DNA from 4 places in the Arthrobacter sp. CMU6 genome. Region 2 is predicted to be linked to each of the others. Evidence: riboswitches for the same ligand, from Rfam matches in the RefSeq annotation. Region 2 holds a riboswitch; each other region holds the start of a gene.
The links. Region 2 has a riboswitch for cyclic di-AMP ahead of AC5RWD_RS15410 (hypothetical protein). Riboswitches for the same ligand answer to the same signal wherever they lie in the genome.
Positions count from the first base shown of each region.

Region 1: another riboswitch for cyclic di-AMP. It lies ahead of AC5RWD_RS19150 (C40 family peptidase); the one in region 2 lies ahead of AC5RWD_RS15410 (hypothetical protein).
Region 3: another riboswitch for cyclic di-AMP. It lies ahead of AC5RWD_RS00120 (M23 family metallopeptidase); the one in region 2 lies ahead of AC5RWD_RS15410 (hypothetical protein).
Region 4: another riboswitch for cyclic di-AMP. It lies ahead of AC5RWD_RS19055 (aggregation-promoting factor C-terminal-like domain-containing protein); the one in region 2 lies ahead of AC5RWD_RS15410 (hypothetical protein).

Region 1 covers NZ_JBNHFL010000032.1:1,827-5,214, reverse strand. The annotation lists gene AC5RWD_RS19155 (ArgP/LysG family DNA-binding transcriptional regulator) at 1-480, shown strand, start outside; gene AC5RWD_RS19150 (C40 family peptidase) at 572-1,453, opposite strand; cyclic di-AMP (ydaO/yuaA leader) riboswitch at 1,457-1,627, opposite strand; gene AC5RWD_RS19145 (NAD(P)(+) transhydrogenase (Re/Si-specific) subunit beta) at 1,777-3,150, opposite strand; gene AC5RWD_RS19140 (NAD(P) transhydrogenase subunit alpha part 2) at 3,147-3,388, opposite strand, start outside.
Region 2 covers NZ_JBNHFL010000021.1:42,011-45,398, reverse strand. The annotation lists gene AC5RWD_RS15415 (SulP family inorganic anion transporter) at 1-1,460, shown strand, start outside; cyclic di-AMP (ydaO/yuaA leader) riboswitch at 1,641-1,806, shown strand; gene AC5RWD_RS15410 (hypothetical protein) at 1,810-2,613, shown strand; gene AC5RWD_RS15405 (GGDEF domain-containing protein) at 2,854-3,388, opposite strand, start outside.
Region 3 covers NZ_JBNHFL010000001.1:22,045-25,432, reverse strand. The annotation lists gene AC5RWD_RS00125 (C40 family peptidase) at 48-758, opposite strand; cyclic di-AMP (ydaO/yuaA leader) riboswitch at 811-980, opposite strand; gene AC5RWD_RS00120 (M23 family metallopeptidase) at 1,118-1,942, opposite strand; cyclic di-AMP (ydaO/yuaA leader) riboswitch at 1,954-2,195, opposite strand; gene AC5RWD_RS00115 (iron-dependent transcriptional repressor DtxR) at 2,339-3,034, opposite strand; gene serC (phosphoserine transaminase) at 3,383-3,388, shown strand, end outside.
Region 4 covers NZ_JBNHFL010000031.1:45,210-48,597, reverse strand. The annotation lists gene AC5RWD_RS19060 (sensor histidine kinase) at 1-1,473, shown strand, start outside; cyclic di-AMP (ydaO/yuaA leader) riboswitch at 1,568-1,731, shown strand; gene AC5RWD_RS19055 (aggregation-promoting factor C-terminal-like domain-containing protein) at 1,737-2,645, shown strand.

The DNA.
Region 1 (3,388 bases), on a different contig from region 2:
CTCCTGCGGTCGGGCGATGCCGTTGGCGCCATCACCGCGGATCCCCGGCCGGTGCAGGGATGCACCATCCGGCCGCTGGGCACCATGGTGTACCGGGCCAAGGCGTCGCGCGAGTTCGTGGCCCGCTGGTTCCCCGACGGCCCCACCCCGGAGGCCCTCGCCGCAGCGCCCGTCATGCAGTACGACCGGAAGGACACCCACCAGCTCGCTGTCCTCGCCCGCATCGCGCCGGACGCCACACCCCCGCAGCTCTTCATTCCTGATTCAGTCCAGTACGTCGAATCGGTCCACGCGGGCCTTGGCTGGGGCATGGTGCCGGACCAGCAGGACCCGGAACACTCTCTCGTGGAGCTCGACCCCTCGTGGAGCGAGGACCTTGGGCTCTACTGGCAGGTGTGGACGCTGGAGTCACCGGGCCTTGAAGAGGTGACTGACGCCGTCGTCCGCGCCGCCCAAACACTGCCGCCGCACCCAAATTAGGCACTGCGGCCCGCGGTGCTGCGAAAGCCGCCAAACGCAGCAGCGGCGGGTGCCGATGCACCCGCCGCTGCTGTGTGGAGTTTTCCCGTTGTTACGCGTTCACCCGCACGTAGGTGGAGCCGGTGAGCCAGGAGGCCGGGTGCACGATGGTCTCGTTGACACCGTTCATGCCGCTGCTGATGGCCTGACCGCCGCCGATGTAGACACCGACGTGTCCGGCGCTGATCATCAGGTCGCCGGGCTGAGGGGCGGAAACCGGAGTGCCGTACTGGTGGAACTGCGCAGGCGCGAGATCGCCGACGGACTTGCCGACGGACCGCAGAGCCTGTTCCACCAGGATGGTGCAGTCCTGGGTGGCACCGAGCTGCGCCCGGGCCGAAGCCACAATGGCTGCACCCACGCCGCTGGCTGCCGGAGCGGCTGATGCTGCCGGCGTGATCGACGCGGAGGCGTTGTAGATTCCCATGCCGGTCGGCGCGGCAGGAGCTGCCGGCGCGGCGGGTGCTGCCGGAGCCGCAGGTACCGCGGGAGCTGCGGCTGCGCCCGGCCCCGGGATGAAGATCTGGTCGCCGGGGTAAATAACCGAAGCCAGGGACAGGCCGTTCTCTGCGAGAAGTGCATCGAGGCTGACACCGTGGCGTGCTGCGATGGCACCAAGGGTGTCGCCGGGCTCGACGGTGTGCGAGGCACCGGCAACAGCCGGGGCCGGGACTGCCGGTGCGGCAGGGGCAGCGATCGCCTGGCTGGCGACGGACTGGGCGGTAGCGGCCGGACCAGCCGGCGTCTCGGGTGCGTAGGCACCTGCGTGGGCGGGTGCCCCGGCGCCGAAGAGGAGACCGGAAGCGACGGCGGCGGCAGCCGCCGGCTTGGCAACCGACGCAGCGTTGGACTTCAGGGAATACGACAGGCCCTGCAGGGCGATGGACGTCGTGGGGGTAGCGCGATGGCGCGCGGATGTGGACTTACGTGACATGGTGGATTGCCTCTCCCATGCCTGCGGGGTGAGCTGTCGGGTTCGGATGGGAGTCACCCGGTCCTGCCCGCCAAATAGGCGCAGCGCTGGACTTAACCCCAAGGCCTTGACGCGCAAGGCCGGTACTAAGGTGGTTCCCCCGTCCCTGCCTGTCGGTTATAGCGAACGGATCCCGGTCAGCGGCAGGGCTCGGCATTCTGCCCGGGAATGCCCTGATTGGAACCAAGGCACCGGCCGAGGTTATCGCATCCACGCACCAAAGTCACATTTAGGTAACGGCACCGTTCCTGAAAAGTGCAGGAAAGGGGTGCAGAGCCAGCACCCTACAGGGCCTTCACCGCGCCAAGCACCTTCGTCAGGGACTCCTTCGCGTCGCCGAACAGCAGCGTGGTCTGGGGCTCAAACATGAGGTCGTTCTCAATCCCGGCGAACCCGGGCCGCATGGAGCGTTTGAGGAACACCACCTGACGCGCGTCCGCCACCTCGAGGATCGGCATCCCGTAGATGGGCGAACCGGCGGTGGTCTTGGCGGCGGGGTTGACGACGTCGTTCGCGCCCACCACCAACGCGACGTCGGCGGTGCGGAACTCGGAGTTGATCTCGCCCATTTCCTTGAGCGATTCGTAGGGCACATTGGCCTCGGCGAGGAGTACGTTCATGTGCCCCGGCATGCGTCCCGCCACGGGGTGGATGGCGAAGTCCACCCGGATTCCCCGGGATTCCAGGGCCTGGGCCAGCTCTGCCGCTGTGTGCTGTCCCTGCGCGACGGCCAGCCCGTAGCCCGGCACGATGATCACCCGCTGCGCGTAGCCCAGCAGCACTGCCACGTCCTCAGGGCTGGACGAACGGACCGGACGGTCGCTCACGGCGGTGGATCCCGCCGTCGAACCTCCCTTGAACGCGCCGAACAGGATGCCGGCCACGCTGCGGCCCATGGCCGCGGCCATCGCCCGGGTGAGGATGGTGCCTGACGCCCCCACCAGCGTGCCCGCCACCACCAGCAGCACGTTGCCCAGCACCAGCCCGGATGCGGCAACGGCGAGGCCGGTGAACGCGTTGAGCAGCGATATGACGATCGGCACGTCGGCGCCGCCCACCGGCAGCACCAGCAGCACGCCTGCCACCAGGCCCAGCAGCAGGAGCAGCAGCGCCAGGACGAGCGAGCCGCCCATCACAACGGCGGCCGCCGCACCGACGGCTGCCAGCAGTACCGCCCCCATGAGCACCGGCAGGCCGGGAAACACCACGGGCCGGGTGGTCATGAGCTCCTGCAGCTTCGCGAACGTCACGGCTGAGCCGGCGAAGGACACCGCCCCCACCAGCAGGGTGAAAACGACGGCGACGCGCACCCAGGCATTCTCCGCATGCGGCAGTTCCAGCAGCGCCACGAGGCCGGCGGCGCCGCCGCCCACCCCGTTGAAGAGGGCGACGAGCTGGGGCATCTGGGTCATCTTGACGCGCCGGGCCACGGGGGCGGCCACACCGGAACCGACGGCGATGGCGCCGAGGATCAGGGGAACGTTGTCCAGCCGGGTTGAGAAAAAGACCGTCACGACGGCGACCAGCGCACCGAAGGCGCCGATGAGGTTGCCGCGGCGGGCAGTTCGCGGGGAATTCAGGCCCTTCAGCGCCAGGATGAAGAAGACGGCGGCCGCGAGGTAGAGCAGGGCGGTGACGTTGGGGTCGAGGAGGGTCACCGCGTGGCCTCCGTATTCTCCGGGGTCTCACTCTGCGGGACGCTCTGCCCTGGAGCTCCCGTCACCGGCTTGACCGGCCTCTCCGGCTTGCGGCCGCGGAACATCTCAAGCATGCGGTCCGTCACGACGAAGCCGCCCACCAGGTTCGCCGTCGCAAGAACCACCGCCAACAGCGCCACCGCAAGGACCCAGGGGTGCGTCGCCTGGCCGGCGACGATGATGGCGCCCACCAGGATGA
Region 2 (3,388 bases):
CCCCGCGGCGCCTCAAGACTGAGGCCCTCGCCGGACTGGTGGTGGCCCTTGCCCTCATTCCGGAAGCCATCGCGTTCTCTGTGATCGCCGGCGTGGATCCCCGGATCGGCCTGTTCGCCTCCTTCACCATGGCGGTCACCATTTCCTTCGTGGGCGGCCGGCCCGCCATGATCTCGGCCGCAACGGGCGCCGTCGCCCTGGTGATCGCGCCGCTGATGCGCAGCCACGGACTGGACCACCTGATCGCCGCGGTCATCCTCGCCGGGGTCTTCCAGATCCTGCTCGCCGTCCTGGGCGTCACCCGGCTCATGCGCTTCATCCCGCGCTCGGTAATGGTGGGCTTCGTAAACGCGCTGGCCATCCTCGTGTTCATGGCCCAGCTGCCGGAACTGATCGGCGTTCCGTGGCCGGTCTACCCGCTGGTGGCCGCCGGCCTGCTGATCGTCGTCGGTCTCCGCCGCATTACGACGGCGGTGCCGTCACCGCTGGTGGCCATTGTCCTCCTGACGGTCCTCGCCGTGGTGGCCGGGATCGACGTCCCCACCGTCCAGGACAAGGGCCAGTTGCCGGAAAGCCTGCCCACCCTGTTCATCCCGGCTGTGCCCCTGACACGGGAGACCTTCCAGACCATTGCGCCGTTCTCGCTGTCCATGGCGCTCGTGGGGCTGCTGGAATCCCTGATGACGGCCAAGCTGGTGGACGACATCACCGATACCCGCTCCAACAAGACCCGCGAATCCTGGGGACAGGGGGTGGCCAACATCGTCACCGGGTTCCTGGGCGGCATGGGCGGCTGCGCCGTGATCGGGCAGACAATGATCAACGTCAAGGGTTCCGGCGCCCGGAGCCGGGTGTCCACGTTCCTCGCGGGCGTCTTCCTGCTGGTCCTGGTAGTGGCCCTGGGCGACATCGTAGGCCTCATCCCCATGGCGGCGCTGGTGGCGGTGATGATCTTCGTCTCGGCCATCACGTTCGACTGGCACTCTGTTGCACCGGCAACGCTCCGGCGAATGCCCCGATCGGAAACCGCGGTCATGCTGATCACCGTTGGCACGGTGGTAATCACGCACAACCTGGCGATCGGCGTCGGGGTCGGGGTGCTGGCAGCGATGGCGATGTTCGCCCGCCGGGTGGCCCATTTCGCCACCGTGGAGCGGACGGAAGTGGAGCTCAACGGCCGGACGGTGGCCACGTACACCGTGGACGGCGAACTGTTCTTCGCCTCCTCCAACGACCTCTACACCCAGTTCAATTACGCCCGCGACGCCGAGCCGGACATCGGCGGCGTGGTGGTCGACCTGCACGCATCACACCTGTGGGATGCCTCCACCATCGCCGTGCTGGATGCCGTGACTGAGAAATACCGCCGGCACGGCCGCGAGGTGGAACTGATCGGCCTCAACGCGGCCAGCATCCAGATGAGGGAGCGGCTGGCTGGCAAGCTCAACGCCGCAGAGTGAGGTTCACCACACAAATCACACCCCGATCCCTTACCTGACGCGGGCCGGCGCGTCATGAACGACACGGTGCCGTTACCTTAATGTGACATTGACCGAACCCTCCCGTACGGTGGAAAACGTGCCTCTTTCACCGACGAGGCGCTCCCGCGCTGATTGCCTAACTCTGCCGCAGCCCGAGGAACCAATCGAAGACCCATGTCCGGCAGAGACGGGGAAACCACTTTTTGGCCTGCTTTTAGCGGGCCTTGGGGTGAAGCCGCACAGTTCCTGACCACGCTCAGGACCGCGGCCGGGTGCCTCCCATCCGAATCCGACAGCTCACCTCGCAGGCATCGGGAGAGGCTTCTTCATGTCGTTCCGCTTTATTTCTGGCCGCCGTGCTGCGGCCGCCCGCTCCAATCCGTTCACCCGCCTTGCCTCCGCAAACTCGGGCGTCGGCCGCCAGGCAGCAGTGATCCTCGCCGCCTCCGGCCTGGCCTTCACAGGCACCGTTGCGGCCAACGCCGGAGGCGCCGCACCGGCCCAGCCCGCGCAGGCTCCGGCCGCCGCCCCCGCAGCCGCCAGCCAGGTTCAGGCTCCCCTGGACGCTGCTTCCAGCGTCCAGATCGCGTTTGAACGCCCCGCGGTCAACTCGTCCCCGGCTACCGTGGTGGCAGCACCCGTCGTCCAGAAGCCGGCAGTCAAGAAGGCCGCAGCACCTGCTGCCGCCCCGGTTGCCGCGCCCGCCAAGGCTGCTGCGCCCGTAAAGGCCGCAGCTGCGCCGGCCGCGCCCGCACCGAAGGTCACCGTCAAGGCTGCGGCTCCCGCGCCGAAGGCCCCTGTCCAGGCTGCGGCAGGCGTCAATGCAACCATGCTGGCCTCGGCGTACGCCCAGATCGGCATCACGCAGGACTGCACCGCCATGGTGGAGAAGGCCCTCGGCGCCGCCGGCATCCGCGTGGGTGACCTGGCTCCGATGCAGTTCCTGAGCCACGGCAGGGTGGTCTCCACCCCGCAGCCCGGTGACATGGTGGTGCAGTCCGGCCACGTGGCCATCTACGCCGGAGCCGGCAAGGTCATCAGCGGCGGCATGAACGGCATCAACGCCACCATGGCCCACCCGCTGTCCTGGCTCACTGCGACCGGCCCCGTCACGTTCGTGCGCGCGGCCTAGCCGAGCTGAAAAACCGCCGTGTTCCGCTGTCTTGGGGGCGGCGGAACACGGCCACCCCCCAAGGTGCTCCCACCTTTCTACAAGGATGGCGGAACACACTGGGCATGCCTGATGAAAGACCGCAGTCTCCGGCTGCGAGTCAGGATCGCCGGGTCCGGATTGTCCCCCATGCATTCCGGATCCGGCGCCTGCGTTAAGGTCCTTGCGCCGGAGGTCGGCGGCTCTGCCCCGGACCCCGCCTCAGCCCCTGACCGTACGGTTCCGCCCCTGTGATTTGGCTTCATAAAGGGCGACGTCAGCGGCCGCGATCACCTCATCGAGGTCAGCGGTATTCGCGTTGTAGGTGGAAATGCCGTAGCTGACGGTCGGCATCCGCAGCAGCTCGGGGATGTGCTGCCCTGCCAGCCTCCTGCTGATCTCACCCGCGATGATTTCCGCACTCTTCGGGCCGGCACCGGGCAGCAGGAGGATGAACTCCTCCCCGCCGTAGCGGCCGGCAAAGTCCGTAGACCGGACCGATGCGCTGCACGCTTCGGCAAAGGCCTGAAGTGCGAGGTCGCCCGCCGCGTGGCCGAAGGTGTCGTTGACCGACTTGAAGTGATCCAGGTCGGCGAGGATCAGCGAGCCCCCGCTGTTGGCGGCCTTGCTGCGGTGCAGCTCTTCGGCCGCCGCTTCCAGGAACGCGCCGCGGTTGAGGAGGCCGGTGAGCCCGTCCTGGGTGGCTACCGTGCGCAGCGCCCGCGTCTGCTGCTCGGTGCTCAGCCCCGCCATGCTG
Region 3 (3,388 bases), on a different contig from region 2:
ACGCGCCGGCATCTTGGGGGTAAGCCGGCCCGCCTCGAATCGGATTCTTAGCGAAGGGTGTAGAAAGCGGACGTGCCCGTTGCGGACACCGCGTGCAGGAGCGTGCCCTGCGAGGGGTTCAGCGCGCTGATCATCATGCCGTTGCCGACGTAGATGCCCACATGGGCGCCGCCGTTCTGCATGACCAGGTCGCCGGGAGCAGGCGTGGAGGTGGGCTTCATGGCGTTCCACGCGTTGACGCGGGGAATGCTGATGCCTGCCTGAGCGTAAACCCACTGGGTAAAGCCGGAGCAGTCCCAGCCGCTGGGGGTGGTGCCGCCCCAGACGTAGGGGCTGCCGATGCCGGTGTACGCGATTGCAGCCAGCCCGGAAGCTGCGGCCGAGGCCGCACCGTCGGTGGACTTGGCGGTGACGGCCGAGGCCGCACCTGCGCTCTCGTTGCCGGCCTGGCCTGCATCGGCCGTCTGGCTCTCATCGTTCGACTGGGGAGCGATGATTTCGGCGACCGGGGCTGCCACCGTGGTGACGGCCGGACGCTCGAAGGAGACAGTGGCGGTGGGCGCGGCGGTCACAGCAAGCTGCGCAGCCTGGGATCCGGTCTCCGAGGAGGCGGAAACACCAATGTTGGCGTCGGCTGCGTTGGCAGGCATGCCAACGCTCAGGATGAGTCCTGAAGCAGCCGCGATGACAGCTGCCTGGCGACCTACTGTGCCGGCATTGGCGCTAACCGCCTTGGACACGGAGTCCAATGGGTTCATACGAACCGTTTGCGCGCGGTGGCGCGCGGCATTGTGGCGTGAAGACACGAAGGTAGCCTCTCCCAATGCCTGCGAGGTGAGCTGTCGGATTCGGATGGGAGTCACCCGGCCGCTCCGCTTCCTGGGAAGCTTTGCGACTTAACCCCAAGGCCTTCTTGCGAAGACCAAAATTGGTTCCCCCGCCCCTGCCAGACGATGTAATGCGAACGGACCTTGAGCGGTGGCAGAGCTAGGCAATCCACTCAAGAGCGTCAACTTCGGAAAAGTTGACGCGGTTTAGACGGTACAGCAGTTCGGAGCGAATGTCACATTCAGGTCACGGCGTGTCACAGGAATGAGAGTGCTCACTCGGCTTGGCCCTAAAGCCAGCCGGTGGGATCAACGACGTCGCCGTTGACCATCACCTCGAAGTGGAGGTGGCAGCCGGTGGAGGCGCCCGTGGTCCCGCTGAGGGCGATCATTTCGCCCCGGGTGACCTTCTGGCCAACCTCGACGCTGGAGGACGACAGGTGGTTGTACGTGGTCTCCAGGCCGTTGCCGTGATTGATCACCACGCGGTTGCCTCCCCCGTACGGGTGCCACCCGGAGAACGTCACCGTGCCGCTGGCTGCGGCCAGCACCTCGGTGCCGCACTGGGCGGCAAAGTCCTGCCCGCGGTGGAACTCGCCGGCGCCGCCGGTGATCGGGCTAACCCGGTAACCGAAGGGCGAGGACTTGACCATCGTGGTCAGCGGCGCCCCCAGGGTGCCCACCGAGGCCGAACGGCTGATGGTGCCGGCCGACTGGGCACTCAGGAGTTGCTTGAGCTTCCCGTCGGGGTCACCGGTGGTGGACACGGATGTGCGGCTGAAGTCGATTTTCGCCGCCGCTTCAGCCGAGACCTTGGGCTGGGCCGGTGAGGCAGCGGACGCGGACGCCGCGCCCTGTTGCTCTCCGGCTGCCAGGACAGGGCTGGTGGCGGGGACAGTAACAGTCAGCAGCAGGCCGGTGGCCGCAAGGGCTACGCCGGCTTTCTGTCCAACGCCACTGGCCGAGGCAAAATCCGCAACCTGCCGGAACGGACCCCGGCGGCGGCGGCGCGCTTCGCGCTGGGCGTCCCGGGGGCGGTCCGCGGCAATGGCCTCCGCGAGGCGCGGCTCCGGAGCGGGACCGGACGCGCGGCGGCGGCCCCGGGCATTCTGCATGGACAAGTACTGCTTCCTCTCTGGATAGCCTGCGAAGTTAGCTGTCGGATTCGGGTCAGAGAGTTCGGACCCGGTCCGCCGTAACAAGCCATTCCGGCACAGGGGTATCCCCGGAGGGTTCCTTCTGCGGAAGAGACTCGCTGCTGCGGACTTCACCCCAAGGCTGTAGAAACAGCCGGTTGTGGTTCCCCCGCCCCTGCCAGTGGGTGACTCGTGCTGCTGATCTGCTGGCAGGGTTCGGCTCCAGATCAGGTAACGCTTTGGTATCGGCGTTGCCGTTTAACTATAGGCGATTAACGGGCGCAGTAATAATTCCGTTATATACACTGTGCAGAAGTGGTGGGTCGTCCTGCCTGCAGATGTCAGACAGGCTGCGGTGTTTCGCCTGGTGGGCGACTAGCCGACGCGTACGAACACGTGCGCAGCAACTTCCGGCGGCAGCTCAAGGGCACCTTCGAAGCCGGGCACGCGGACCGAGATGTACTCCCCCACACGCTCCAGCGAGACGGCGGCGCCGGGCCGGATCCCGCCTTCATCCAGCTGGAGCAGCAGCTCCGGCTCCACCTGGATGGGTTCTGCCAGGCGGCTGACGGTGACCTTGGATCCCAGGCCGTAACCGGTCATAGCATCGAGCAGGTTCACCACTCCGTCCGAGAAGGGGCGGGCAGGCTGGCCGCCCAGTGCTGCCAGGCCGGGGATCGGGTTGCCGTATGGCGACTCGGTGGGGTGGTCGAGCAATTCGTAAATCCTGCGCTCTACCCGTTCGCTCATGACATGCTCCCACCGGCAGGCCTCGTCATGAACGTAGGCCCAGTCGAGGCCGATGACGTCGGCGAGGAGGCGTTCGGCGAGCCGGTGCTTGCGCATCACCTCGGTGGCGCGTTTCCGGCCCACTTCGGTCAGTTCAAGGTGGCGGTCACCGGAGACGACAACGAGGCCATCGCGTTCCATTCGGCCGATGGTCTGCGAAACGGTGGGGCCCGAGTGGCGGAGGCGTTCGGCGATGCGTGCCCGAAGCGCCACGATGTTCTCTTCCTCCAGCTCCAGAATGGTGCGAAGGTACATTTCCGTGGTGTCGATCAGATCCGTCATTCAGCTCAGCTCCTCGAGCACAGTTTTGTGTCCGTCCCACCGTACCGCGGGCCCGCCGCACCGGGTTCCGGCAGGCTGCAGCGGCGGTCACATGTCCGACGGCGGCGCAGCACCGGCTATGTGCCCGTACGTCCAGTGCCAGCTTAGCCTATTTTGAATTAGTCCGGATAATCTGCGGCACGGGGACGGCGGGCACTGTCTCAATGACTGGACTATGACGGGTGCGTGTTCCTGCACTATCCGCGCTTCGGGCAGAATAAGGAGGGTCTTCGTGGCGGTCAAGGTTGCCTGCCGGCCATCGCCCCGACCCAGCCGAACCGCACTTCCATGCCGAAAATTGGAGCCACTGTGAGC
Region 4 (3,388 bases), on a different contig from region 2:
GCCTCGATGGACTCGTTCCTTACCCAGCAGCTGGACAAGCAGCTCACGGAGGCGGCCCGCCGGTCAAGCGACTTCGGCCGGCCGCCGTTGGCAAATCCCGACACCAGGCCCGACCCCCTGGGCGCCCGCGGCCAGCGCGTCGGCACGGTAACGGCCAGGATCGAAGACGGCACAGTCATCAGCGCCGGTTTCATTACCCCCGACGCCACGGTCGCCTCGCTGTCTGCGGACGACGACCAGGTTCTCCTGGAGCTCCGCCGCGACGGCGTACCGATCGAACGCACACTGTCCTCCGGCACCTACCGGCTGGTGGCGGCACAGGCGCCCTACGGGGATGTCATCGTCACCGGGCTGCCCCTGGCGGAAAAGCAAAACACCCTGACATCGCTCGTGTGGACCATCACGATAGTCTCGCTGGGCGGACTCGTGCTGATCGGCCTGGCGGGGACGGTGCTCATCCGCCGCACCATGAAACCGCTGGAACAGCTCTCCGAGGTGGCCACCCAGGTCTCGCGCCTGCCGCTGGACGCCGGCGAGGTGGCACTTGCCGTCCGCGTCCCGCCGTCGAACGCCCATCCCGGAACGGAAGTGGGCAGCGTGGGGCACGCCCTGAACCAGATGCTGGACAACGTCTCCAACGCGCTGGAAGCGCGGCAGGAGAGCGAAATGAAGGTGCGGCAGTTCGTGGCGGACGCCTCCCACGAGCTCCGGACACCGCTCACCGCCATCCGCGGCTACACCGAGCTGATGCGCATGACCGAAAAGTTCACCCCGGACGGCCAGCGGTCCCTTGCGCGCGTGCAGAGCCAGTCAGAGCGCATGACCGCCCTGGTGGAGGACCTCCTGCTGCTCGCCCGGCTCGATGAGGGACAGCCGCTCAAGCTCAGCGACGTTGACCTCACGCAGCTCGTCATCGAGACGGTCAGCGACGAAAAAGTCATGGCACCGGACCGGGCGTGGCACCTCGACCTTCCGGAGGAACCTGTGACAGTCCGGGGCGACGCCTCACAGCTGCACCAGGTCCTCGTGAACCTGGTCTCCAACGCCCGCAAGCACACGCCGTCCGGCACCACTGTGACCACCGGGGTGATGCGGTCCGCCGACGGCAGCGCGGTGATTTCAGTCACAGACGATGGCGCCGGCATCCCGCCCGAATTCGTGGACAAGGTGTTCGCGCGCTTCGCCCGCGCAGACGCGTCGCGGGCGACGCCGGTGCAGCCGCCCCTGACGCCGGCAGGCACCGCGGCGAAGGATTCTGCGGCCGATGGCCAAAGCGCCGGAACGGCCCTGCGTACCGCGGCAGCACAGGGAGAACGGGGGGTTGCCTCGGCGGAGGGAACCAGTGGCCTGGGCCTGTCCATTGTGCAGTCCATCGTGGAGGCGCACGGCGGCACGGTGGAGGTCACGTCCCGGCCCGGTCGGACGGAATTTGCTGTCCGGCTGCCCATGCAAGGCGCCGCGCCGGCGTCATGATGTCCGTTACCTAAATGTGACTTAATCAAAAGCCTCCTGTACGGTCGATAACGTGCGGCCGCCACTAGAGTCGCATGTCCGGATTGACGCCCAGCTCTGCCGCTTCCCGGATTCCGCTAGATCAGGCAGAGGCGGGGGAACCAGAGTCCCGGGCTTTCCGCATTAGCCCTTGGGGTGAAGCCGACACGTGCATTTTCCGTGCGGCCGGATGACCTCATCCGAACCCGACAGCTAACTCCGCAGGTGTTGAGAGGCAATCCACCATGTCTGAATTTAAGCCACAGGTGCGCCCTGAGCGCGCCTCGCATAAGTCTGGCCGCACGATTTCCCGGCACCGCGCCGACGATGCCCAGCCTAAGACTGCATTTGGCCGTTTCGCTGCTGGCCTTCCGTCCTTCGGGCGCCGGGCAGCCGTCCTGACCACCGCCGCCGCCGTACTCGTTGGCGTCGGCGCCGCAGGCCAGGCGGCAGACCAGGCCGCGCCGTCCGCGTCTTACACCTCCGCGTCTTACACATCCGCGGCCACGGCTGACGCGGGGCAGACGCTGAGCTTCGATAAAACGCTGATTTCCGCCCTCCCGGCCCCGTCCGCGGCGTCCATCGCTCCGCAGTCCGCCGACAAGGAGGCCACGGCCAAGGCTGCTGCGGCAAACAAGGCCGCCGCTGCCAAGGCGGCCGCTGCGAAGGCCGCCGCTGCCAAGACTGCCGCCACCAAGGCCGCTGCCGCACAGGCTGCCGCCGCGAAGGCCGCAGCTGCACAGGCTGCCGCCACCAAAGCCGCAGCCGCCAAGGCTGCCATCACCAAGGCCGCCGCTGCCAAGGCTGCCGCTGCCAAGGCCAGGGCCGCTGCGCCCGTGGCCCTGAACGATCCCGCCGGAGCCCAGGCCTACGCGGCCAGCAAGCTGGGGTCCTTCGGCTGGTCCGCCGACCAGATGCAGTGCCTGAAGCGGCTCTGGACCAAGGAATCGGAGTGGCGCACCACGGCCACGAACGCCAGCAGCGGTGCCTATGGCATCGTCCAGTCTCTGCCCGCCGAGAAGATGGCGAGCGCCGGGGCGGACTACCGCACCAACTACCGCACTCAGATCAACTGGGGCCTGGACTACATCAAGGAACGCTACGGCTCCCCGTGCGGTGCGCTGAACTTCCACCTCGCCAACAACTGGTACTGACCGGTTGCCGCGGCCGAACCGGTTGACGCCGCGCATTTCTGCACCGCTCTAGGGTGTCCGGTATACGGGCGAGAGGCCCCGGATCCACCAGGATCCGGGGCCTTTCTGCTGTCCCCGCCATGCCCGCGGGGCCAAAGTGGCGCAGAAATGCGAACTCCACAGCCCCCGCACAGCTTCGCCCCAAAAGCCTCATAACAGCGGAACGAGTGCGGGAACGTATCGCGCAAGTAGGCGTGCAACCGGCGCAGGCACTCCTCCAGGTCGCGTTCCTCGTTGTAGACCGGGATGGTCACGTCCAGGACCGGTACCGCGGCGGCGGTATCGATGGGGAGCCTGGTCCACAGCGGCGCACTGCCGGGAGGCACGACGCCGCACCGGCGGGTGCGGCTGTGGTCCGGAGGCCTGGTCAGTGATGGTTATGCATCCAACAGTGGCCGCCGCCGCGTGTGCCTGATGAGGGTCTGCGCCGGGGCGTGTCCGTGTGCTGGTCTTCGCGTTGTTGGCCGTGATTCTGCTTTTGCCCCCGCTCGCACCCGGCGCCGGACCCGGCAGGGCTCCACGGCGTACGCCGGCGCTGCCGCGGTTGCGGCGGCGCTCGCCGCGCCGCTGGCCTGCTCCCTCACCACCGCGGCGACCACCCATTCCGGCGCGATCGTCAGTGCCGGACCGTCCGCGACCGGAGCCCGCGGCAACCTCGCCGGACTGGGCAACTTCGGCCGCCAGGGCACTCCCGCCGGACCGGG